Regions from separate parts of the Streptomyces sp. NPDC002181 genome, predicted to be linked through region 1. Evidence: riboswitches for the same ligand, from Rfam matches in the RefSeq annotation. Region 1 holds a riboswitch; the other holds the start of a gene.
The links. Region 1 has a riboswitch for ZMP and ZTP ahead of ACFYXV_RS08430 (bifunctional 5,10-methylenetetrahydrofolate dehydrogenase/5,10-methenyltetrahydrofolate cyclohydrolase). Riboswitches for the same ligand answer to the same signal wherever they lie in the genome.
Positions count from the first base shown of each region.

Region 2: linked by a shared signal. The riboswitch ahead of glyA (serine hydroxymethyltransferase) and the one ahead of ACFYXV_RS08430 (bifunctional 5,10-methylenetetrahydrofolate dehydrogenase/5,10-methenyltetrahydrofolate cyclohydrolase) in region 1 are both predicted to bind ZMP and ZTP.

Region 1 is NZ_JBIASC010000002.1:489,198-494,139, reverse strand. Features, by position in the region: gene ACFYXV_RS08440 (RNA polymerase sigma factor) at 1-1,048, opposite strand, end outside; gene ACFYXV_RS08435 (class I SAM-dependent methyltransferase) at 1,276-2,037, opposite strand; ZMP/ZTP riboswitch at 2,145-2,242, shown strand; gene ACFYXV_RS08430 (bifunctional 5,10-methylenetetrahydrofolate dehydrogenase/5,10-methenyltetrahydrofolate cyclohydrolase) at 2,363-3,208, shown strand; gene ACFYXV_RS08425 (NADH:flavin oxidoreductase/NADH oxidase family protein) at 3,361-4,644, shown strand; gene ACFYXV_RS08420 (MAB_1171c family putative transporter) at 4,676-4,942, opposite strand, start outside.
Region 2 is NZ_JBIASC010000001.1:935,857-940,798, reverse strand. Features, by position in the region: gene ACFYXV_RS04320 (glutathionylspermidine synthase family protein) at 1-713, shown strand, start outside; gene rocD (ornithine--oxo-acid transaminase) at 760-1,968, opposite strand; ZMP/ZTP riboswitch at 2,127-2,217, shown strand; gene glyA (serine hydroxymethyltransferase) at 2,253-3,521, shown strand; gene trpS (tryptophan--tRNA ligase) at 3,665-4,678, shown strand; gene ACFYXV_RS04300 (2'-5' RNA ligase family protein) at 4,777-4,942, shown strand, end outside.

The DNA.
Region 1 (4,942 bases):
TCGCGTACGTGGAGAACTTGAAGCCCTTGGTGTAGTCGAACTTCTCCACGGCGCGGATCAGGCCGACGTTGCCCTCCTGGATCAGGTCCAGGAAGAGCATGCCGCGGCCGGTGTAGCGCTTGGCCAGCGAGACCACGAGGCGGAGGTTGGCCTCCAGCAGGTGGTTCTTGGCGCGGCGGCCGTCCTCGACGAGGATCTCCAGCTCGCGCTTGAACGCGGGCTTGTGGTCCTCCTCCTCTTCGAGCTTGTACTCGGAGAAGAGACCCGCCTCGATGCGCTTGGCGAGCTCGACCTCCTGCTCGGCGTTGAGGAGCGGCACCTTGCCGATCAGCTTCAGGTAGTCCTTGACGGGGTCGGCGGTGGCGCCGGCCACCATGACCGTCTGCGCCGGGGCGTCGTCCTCGTCGTCGTCGGACAGGACGAAGCCCTGGGTGCCGCCGGCCTTGGGGGCCTCTTCCTCGACCTCGTCGACGAGGTCCTCGGCGGCCCAGTCCTCACCCTCGGCGGCCGGGGTCTCGCCCTCGTCGGCGTCCTTGGCGCTGGTCTTCTTGGCCGCGGCGGCGGTCTTCTTCACCGCGGTCTTCTTGGCGGCGGTCTTCTTGACCGTCCGCTTCTTCGGCTCGGCGACGGCGTCGGCCGTCACCTCGTCCTCGGTGGCCGCGGCCGGCGAAGCGGATATCGCCGCCGCGGTGGCGGGGGCCGCGCTGGTGGCCGAGGCCTTGCGCGCACCGATGGGGCGCGGCGCGGCGGCCGCCTTCTTGGTCACGGTGCGGGCAGGCGCGGCGGCCGCCTTGCGGGGCTTCTTCGCGGCAGCCTTCGTGGCGGGGGCGGCGCTGACGTGCAGCGCGACACCCTCCTCGTCCAGGACCTGGTTCAGGCTGCGCAGGACCCGCTTCCACTGGTCCACCGGGATGCGGCCGGCCTCGAAGGCCTGGCGCACGTCGTCACCGTTGATGTGACCCTGCTCGCGGCCGCGCTCGACGAGCGCGACGAGGGCCTCCGATTCGGCGATCTCCGGAGGGAACGTACGGGACGGGCTGAGCGACACAAGGAGCCTCTCGTTGCGAACAGATAGGGAGTGGGCGGGACATCATCGCGCGGACTCGGGAAACAGACCCGAGGGGGGTCTGTATTCCGGGGCCGCGCGAGGACACCTGTCGGTTCATCGCATGCCCGAGTCGATTCGTTACGCGCTGAATTGAGTGACCTGCGCCACGCTGTGGGCGCGCAACCATTCGGCCGTGGATCCGTCCGCGTCCGCGCCCCCCGTTTCCGTCAGCCCGTTTTGCGAGCCTCGATGAGGAAACGGGCGGTATGTGCCACGAACGGGCCGTCACGTTCGATCTGTTCGTGGAGCTCGCGCAACCGGTCCCGGTACTGCCCGACCGTGAAGCCGGGCACCATCCAGATCACCTTCCGGAGAAAGTAGATCACGGCCCCGATGTCGTGGAACTCCGTGCGCAGTCTTTCGGAGCGCAGATCCACCACTTCGAGTCCGGCCCTGCCGGCGTCCGAGACGGCGTCGTCGGGGTGGCGGCCGCGCCGGACCTCCTCCGGCTGGGGTCCGAGGAAGTACTCGACGAGCTCGAAGACGCTCGCCGGCCCGACCTGCTGCGAGAGGTACGTCCCGCCCGGACGCAGGACCCGGGCGATCTCCTCCCACCAGATGGTCACCGGGTGGCGGCTCGCGACCAGGTCGAAGGCCGCGTCGCCGAACGGCAGCGGCGGCTCGTCGGCGTCCGCGACCACCACCGCGCCCAGCGGGTGCAGGAGCCGGGTCGCCTTGTCGATGTTCGGCGGCCAGGACTCGGTGGCCGCCGTCAGCGGGGGCAGCGGCCCCGCCCCGGCCAGCACCTCCCCGCCGCCCGTCTGGATGTCGAGGGCGGAGCGGACCCGGGCGAGGCGCTCGCCGAGCAGCCGCTGGTAGCCCCAGGAGGGGCGCTGCTCGGTGGCCCGCCCGTCCAGCCAGGAGAAGTCCCATCCGTCCACCGAAACGGACTCGGCCTCGGCGACGAGATGGTCGAAAGTGCGTGTCATGTCTCGATCGTCCCAGGAGTGGCGCCGGTGATCCACCGGTTTGACCGGATCCTGCGGATCGGGGCCGCCGCGCGCCACCGCACACCCGGACGGGGTCCATTAGAGTGGAGGCGGGCCGTGACTGGCGTTCGGGTGGATCACCACCGGGGAGCGGCCCGGCGTATGTCCGCACGTACGTCTCCTGCCGCGCGCCTGGGCGAACCGCGACACCGCGACACGCGAATCCGCGCACCGCGATCCGCAGCGACGCCCAGGAGACCCCGTGACGACTGCCCAGACCGCCACCCCCACCGCCACTGCCGCCGACGGCGGCTCCGCCCGGCTGATGGACGGCACCGCCCTCGCCCGCCGCATCTCGGAGCAGACCGCCGTACTCGCGGCGAAGATCACCGAGCGCACCGGCACCGCCCCCTGCCTCGCGACCGTGCTGGTCGGCGAGGACCCGGCGTCCGTGACGTACGTGAAGATGAAGCAGAACCGCTGTGCCAAGGCCGGGATCACCTCCCGCCACGTGGAGCTGCCGGCGTCCACGACGACGCAGGAGCTCGTCGCCGCCCTCACCGCCCTGTCCGAGGACCCGGAGATCAGCGGGATCCTGCTCCAGCACCCGGTCCCGCACCACATCGACGAGCGCGCCGCCTTCGAGGCCATCGCCCCGGGCAAGGACGTCGACGGCGTCACCATGCACTCCTTCGCCGCCATGGGCTTCGGGCTGCCGGGCTTCGTCTCCTGCACCCCCGGCGGCATCATGCGCCTCCTCGCCGAGTACGACGTGGACCTGACCGGCAAGCACGCCGTGGTCGTCGGCCGCAGCGCGATCCTGGGCAAGCCGGCCGGCATGCTGCTGCTGGAGCAGAACGCCACCGTCACCTACTGCCACTCCCGCACCGTGGACCTCCCCTCGATCGTGCGCCAGGCCGACGTGCTGGTCGCCGCCGTGGGCAAGGCCGAATTCATCCGCGGCGAGGACATCAAGCCCGGCGCCGTCGTCCTGGACGCCGGCTACAACGAGGGCAACGTCGGCGACGTCCACTTCGAGTCGGCCGCCGCCCGCGCCTCGCTGATCACCCCGGTCCCGGGCGGCGTCGGCCCGATGACCATCGCCGTCCTGCTGGAGCAGACCGTCTGGGCGGCCGCCGCGCAGGCCGGTCTGGAGCTCGCGGACCTCTGACCGCCACCCGCGGGGAGGGCCCCGTACGGATGCGCCCCGGGGCTTCGGCCCCGGGGCGTTCCGCGTTCCGGGGGTGTCCGGATTCTTCCGTACGGAGCCTGACGGGCGCCGGGCAGCGGGCGGTATCTTTGCGCCGGGGCGCGGGATGACACGTGCAACACGTTTCCTGGGGGGAACTGCCGATGGACCTGTTCACGCCACTGGAGCTGCCGGGCGGCGCCACCCTGCCGAACCGCCTGGCGAAGGCGGCCATGGAGGAGAGCCTCGCCGGGGCCGGCCAGCTCCCCGACCAGCGCATCGAGCTCCTCTACCGCCGCTGGGCGCGGGGCGGCGCCGGCCTGCTGATCACCGGGAACGTGATGGTCGACCGCCGGGCGCTGACCGCGCCGGGCACCATCGTCCTCGACGCCCGCTCCCCGCTCGACCCCTTCCGCCGCTGGGCCGAGGCCGCGTCCGCCGGCGGCGGCCGGGTCTGGATGCAGATCAACCACCCGGGCCGGCAGGTCGGCTCCGAGATGCCCGGCACGGCCTGGGCTCCCTCCGACATCGGGGTGAGCCTCGGCAAGCACACCAAGCGCTTCGCCCGCCCCACCGCGATGACCGAGGCCGACATCGAGGCCACCGTCGCCCGGTTCGCGGTCACCGCCCGGCGGGCCGAGGAGGCCGGCTTCGACGGGGTGCAGATCCACGCCGCCCACGGCTACCTGATCAGCCAGTTCCTCTCCCCGCTGGTCAACCGGCGCACCGACCGCTGGGGCGGCAGCCCGGAGAACAGGGTCCGGCTGCTGACCGAGGTCGTCCGGGCGGTCCGCGCGCAGGTCGGCCCCGGCTTCGCGGTCGGCGTCAAGCTCAACACCGCCGACTTCCAGCGCGGCGGATTCGACACGGAGGACGCCGCGCGGGTCCTCGCGGCGCTCGACGGCCTCGGCGTCGACCTGGTCGAACTGTCCGGCGGCAGCGTCGAGAGCCCCGCCACCCTGGGCCGCACCGCCGATCTGCGGACCCTCGAACGGGAGGCGTACTTCCTCTCCTTCGCCGAGGGGATCCTGGACGCGGCCACGATGCCGCTGATGCTGACCGGCGGGATAGCCCGCCAGGAGACCGCGCGGAAGGTCCTGGCGCGCGGGGTCTCCGTCGTCGGGCTCGCCTCCGCGCTGGCGTTCCGCCCCGACCTGCCGGCCCGCTGGCGCGCCGGGGAGGACGTGCGCGTGACCGTGGAGCGGCTGGCGTGGAAGGACCGGGACCTGGCCGGGGCGGGGCTGCTGGCCTTCGTACGCTTCCAGCTGCACCGGATGGCCCGTGGCCTGGAACCGCGCCCGGAGGCCTCCCCGCGGGCCGCGTTCGCCCTCGACCAGCTCCAGCACTGGCGCCGGGTGCGGGCGTACGGGGCCTGGCTCGCCCGCAACCCCGAGCCCGAGGACGCCCTTGCGGGCTGAGACCGGCCCGCCGGCCCCCGTGCCGGGCCGTTCAGAGCGGGGCCGGGTCCCTGCGGACGGCCGCCACGATCGGCGAGGTGCGGAACTCCCGGGCCAGCGCGGCCAGCGGCCGGGAATCCAGCCGGTAGGGCTCGGGCAGGCCCTGGTCGGACGCGGCCGCGCGGTCGGCGGCCTCGGCGGCCGCGGCCGCCTCCCGGCGCCGGCAGGCCGCGGCGAGCATGGCCGCGTCCGCCACGAGCGAAGCCCGCGCATCGCACAGGCCCTGGCCGAGGGCGGCCCCGTACGCCGCTTCCCGTAC
Region 2 (4,942 bases), on a different contig from region 1:
TCGAGGCCTGGCGCCGCCAGGCGGAACTGCTGCCGCCCGGCCCGGTGCACTTCGCGCACTCCGAGACGGACGAGCTCGGCGAGGACCTGATGACGGTCGCCTACCTCCAGGAGACCGCCGAGCAGGCGGGCCTGGAGACCCGGGAGCTGTCCGTCGAACAGATCGGCTGGGACAGCCTGTCGGGCCGGTTCGTCGACCAGGGGCTCGGCTTCATCCGCAGCTGCTTCAAGCTCTACCCGTGGGAATGGCTGGCCACCGACCCCTTCGGCCCGCAGGTCCTCGGCACTTACGACCACGGCGGCGGCTCCGGGACCACCACCTGGATCGAGCCGTTGTGGAAGATGCTGCTGTCGAACAAGGCACTGCTGGCGATCCTGTGGGAGCTCTTCCCGGAGCACCCGAACCTGCTGCCCGCCTACCTGGACGGCCCGCGCGAGCTCGCCGGGACCACCGGGTACGCGGCGAAGCCGCTGCTGGGCCGCGAGGGCGCCGGGGTCACCCTGCACCCGGCGGGCGGCGGCGAGCCGTTCACTCCGGAGGAGGGGGAGTCGTACGTCTTCCAGGGCCTGGCCCCGCTCCCCGACTTCGACGGCAACCGCGTGGTGCTCGGCGCCTGGGTCGTCGAGGAGGAGGCCGCGGGCCTGGGCATCCGGGAATCGGCGGGCCCGGTCACGGACGAGTACGCCCGCTTCCTCCCGCACGTCATCCTGTAGCGCCGTCGCGGGCGCGGCCGGAGCGGCCGCACCCGCGACGGAGGGGTCAGCCCGCGGCCAGGACCTCGCGCAGCTGGTCCAGGCCCCAGTCCAGGTCCTCCTTGGAGATCACCAGCGGGGGCGCGATGCGGATCGTCGACCCGTGCGTGTCCTTGACCAGCACGCCCCGCTCCATCAGCGCCTCGGAGATCTGCCGGCCCGTGCCGTGCGCCGGGTCGATGTCCACGCCCGCCCACAGTCCCCGCCCGCGTACGGCGGTCACCGCGCCCCCGCCGACCAGCAGGTTCAGCTCCCGGTGCAGGTGGTCACCGAGCTCGGCGGCGTGCTGCTGGTGCTCGCCGGAGCGCAGCATCGCGATCACCTCCAGGGCGACCGCGCAGGCCAGCGGGTTGCCGCCGAAGGTGGAGCCGTGCTCGCCGGGCCGGAACACCCCGAGCACGTCCCGGTCGGCGACGACGGCCGAGACCGGGACCACGCCGCCGCCCAGCGCCTTGCCGAGGATGTACACGTCCGGCACGACGTCCTCGTGCTCGCACGCGAAGGTCCTGCCGGTCCGGCCCAGCCCCGACTGGATCTCGTCCGCCATGAACAGCACGTTCCGCTCGCGCGTGAGCTCCCGTACGCCCTGCAGGTAGCCGGGCGGCGGCACGAGCACCCCGGCCTCGCCCTGGATCGGCTCCAGCAGCACGGCCACGGTGTTCGCCGTGACGGCCGCCGCCAGCGCGGTCAGGTCCCCGTACGGGACGATCTCGAACCCCGGGGTGTAGGGCCCGTAGTGGTCGCGCGCCTCGTGGTCCGTCGAGAAGCTCACGATGGTCGTCGTACGGCCGTGGAAGTTGTTGGCCGCGACCACGATCTTGGCCTGGCCGTCCGGCACGCCCTTGACCTCGTATCCCCACTTGCGGGCGGTCTTCACCGCCGTCTCCACGGCCTCCGCGCCCGTGTTCATCGGCAGCACCGTCTCCTTGCCGCACAGGGCGGCGAGTTCGCGGCAGAAATCGGCGAACCGGTCGTGGTGGAAGGCCCGCGAGGTGAGCGTGACCCGTTCCAGCTGCGCCTTGGCCGCATCGATCAGACGGCGGTTGCCGTGGCCGAAGTTGAGCGCCGAGTAGCCCGCGAGCATGTCCAGGAACCGGCGGCCCTCCACGTCGGTCATCCACGCGCCTTCCGCGGACGCCACGACGACGGGCAGCGGGTGGTAGTTGTGCGCGCTGTGCGCCTCGGCGGAGCGCAGGGCTTCAGCAGTTGTCGACACGGGGTCTCCGATCGTCGGTGCGGGCGGGTTGGACGTGACGAGGGCGATGGAGGCGACGGGGGTGGCGTCACCTGCGTCACGTCACCTTGTATACGGCTATACGTCGCTCGTATACCGGACGGGGAAACCTTTCTTGTGGACCGCCCGCTAAGGTGGGCGGTACGCACGGCGACTGGCGTACGGAGAACCAACTCCGGGGGAGTCGTGCGCGCACGACCGCATACAGGGCCGCTCGCCTGGGCCTCGCGGGGACGAGATCTGACATCGACCCCGGAGGAGCCGCCATGAGCGCGAGCCGCCACCCCGCCCTGACCGCAGTCGACCCCGAGCTGGCGTCCTTCGTCGCCGCCGAGGAAACCCTGCAGGCGCAGACCCTGCGCCTGATCCCCAGCGAGAACTACGTGTCCGCCGCCGTGCTCGAAGCCTCGGGCACCGTGCTGCAGAACAAGTACAGCGAGGGCTACCCGGGCCGCCGCTACTACGAGGGCCAGCAGAACATCGACCGCGTCGAGGCGCTGGCCGTCGAGCGGGCCAAGGGCCTGTTCGGGGTGGACCACGCCAACGTCCAGCCGTACTCCGGCTCCCCGGCGAACCTCGCCGTGTACCTGGCCTTCGCGAAGCCGGGCGACACGGTGATGGGCATGGCCCTGCCGATGGGCGGCCACCTGACGCACGGCTGGGGGGTCTCGGCGACGGGGTCCTGGTTCCGGGGCGTGCAGTACGGGGTGTCCGCCGGGACCGGCCTGATCGACTACGACGCCGTGCGCGAGCTCGCGCTGGCGGAGCGGCCGAAGATCATCTTCTGTGGCGGTACGGCGCTGCCGCGCACGATCGACTTCGAGGCGTTCTCCTCGATCGCCCGGGAGGCGGGCTCGGTCCTCGTCGCCGACGTGGCGCACATCGCCGGCCTGATCGCGGGCGGGGCGCACCCCTCGCCGGTCGGGCACGTGGACGTGGTCTCCACGACCACGCACAAGACGCTGCGCGGGCCGCGGGGCGCGATGCTGATGTGCAGGGAGGAGCACGCGAAGGCCATCGACAAGGCGGTCTTCCCGGGCCTCCAGGGCGGCCCGCACAACCAGACGACGGCGGGCATCGCGGTGGCCCTGCACGAGGCGGCCCAGCCCTCGTTCGTGACGTACGCGCACGCGGTGGTCGCCAACGCCAAGGCGCTGGCGGCGGCGCTGCTGGACCGGGGCTTCGACCTGGTGTCGGGCGGTACGGACAACCACCTGATCCTCATGGACCTCACCTCGCGGGGGGTGCCGGGCAAGGTGGCGGCCAAGGCGCTGGACCGGGCGGGGATCGTCGTGAACTACAACACCGTCCCCTTCGACCCCCGCAAGCCGTTCGACCCGTCGGGCATCCGCATCGGCACGCCGTCGCTGACCTCGCGGGGCCTGGGAACGGAGCACATGCCGGTGGTGGCGGAGTGGATCTCCCGGGCGGTCGACGCCGCCGCGAAGTCGGACGAGCCGGCCCTCGCCGCGATCCGCGCGGAGGTCGCCGACCTCATGGCGGCCCACCCCGCCCCGGGCCTCCCGCTCGCCTGACCGGCCCCCTCCCCGGGGCTTGGGGGGTGTCCGGAGGATCATGGCCTGGCCCGGCCATGATCCGCCGGACACCCCCCTGGGCCCCGGAGGGTTTCCGGACGGGTGCGGACCGGTGGGGCCGCCGTACCTGAGAGAATGAAGCCATGGCTTCTGATCGTCCTCGCGCGCTCTCCGGCATCCAGCCCACCTCCGGCTCGTTCCACCTCGGGAACTACCTCGGAGCCATCCGCCAGTACGTCGCCCTCCAGGAGACGCACGACGCGTTCTACATGGTCGTCGACCTGCACGCGATCACCATGCCGCAGGATCCGAAGGATCTGCGCGCCAATACCCGCCTCTCCGCGGCCCAGCTGCTCGCCGCCGGCCTCGACCCGGACCGCTGCACGCTCTTCATCCAGAGCCACGTCCCCGAGCACGCGCAGCTCGGCTGGGTCATGAACTGCATCACCGGCTTCGGCGAGGCCAGCCGGATGACCCAGTTCAAGGACAAGTCCGCCAAGGGCGGCGTCAACAGCGCCAGCGTCGGCCTCTTCACGTACCCGATCCTCCAGGTCGCCGACATCCTGCTCTACCAGGCGAACGCCGTCCCGGTCGGCGAGGACCAGCGCCAGCACATCGAGCTGACGCGCGACCTGGCCGAGCGCTTCAACCAGCGCTACGGCCAGACCTTCACGGTCCCGGCCGCGCACATCGTCAAGGAGGTCGCGAAGATCTACGACCTCCAGGACCCCTCGATCAAGATGTCGAAGTCCGCGTCCTCCCCCAAGGGCCTGATCAACCTCCTCGACGAGCCCAAGGTCACCGAGAAGAAGATCAAGAGCGCGGTCACCGACACCGAGGCCGTGATCCGTTTCGACACCGAGAACAAGCCCGGCGTCAGCAACCTGCTCACGATCTACTCCACCCTCACGGGGGAGTCCGTCACGGACCTCGAAGCCCGCTACGAGGGCAAGGGCTACGGCGCGCTCAAGACGGACCTGGCCGGCGTGATGGTCGATTTCGTCACACCGTTCAAGCAGCGCACCCAGGAGTACCTGGACGACCCGGAGACCCTGGATTCCATCCTGGCCAAGGGCGCGGAGAAGGCCCGCGCGGTCGCCGCCGAGACCCTGGCGCAGGCCTACGACCGCCTCGGTCTGGTGCCCGCCAAGCACTGAGGCCCGGAGGCCCTGGCAATCCGGGGGGTGCTGGCCCCACACTGGGTCGGCAGGACCCGTACGCAACCCGTACACACCAGACGACGGAGGAGACATACGTGGGGACCGTAACGCTCGGCGTTTCGATCGCGGTCCCGGAGCCGTACGGCAGCCGGCTGCAGCAGCTGCGCGCCGGCTTCGGGGACGCTGCCGCGCACGGCATCCCCACGCATGTCACCCTCGTCCCGCCCACCGAGGTGGAGGCGGACCGGCTGCCGGAGATCA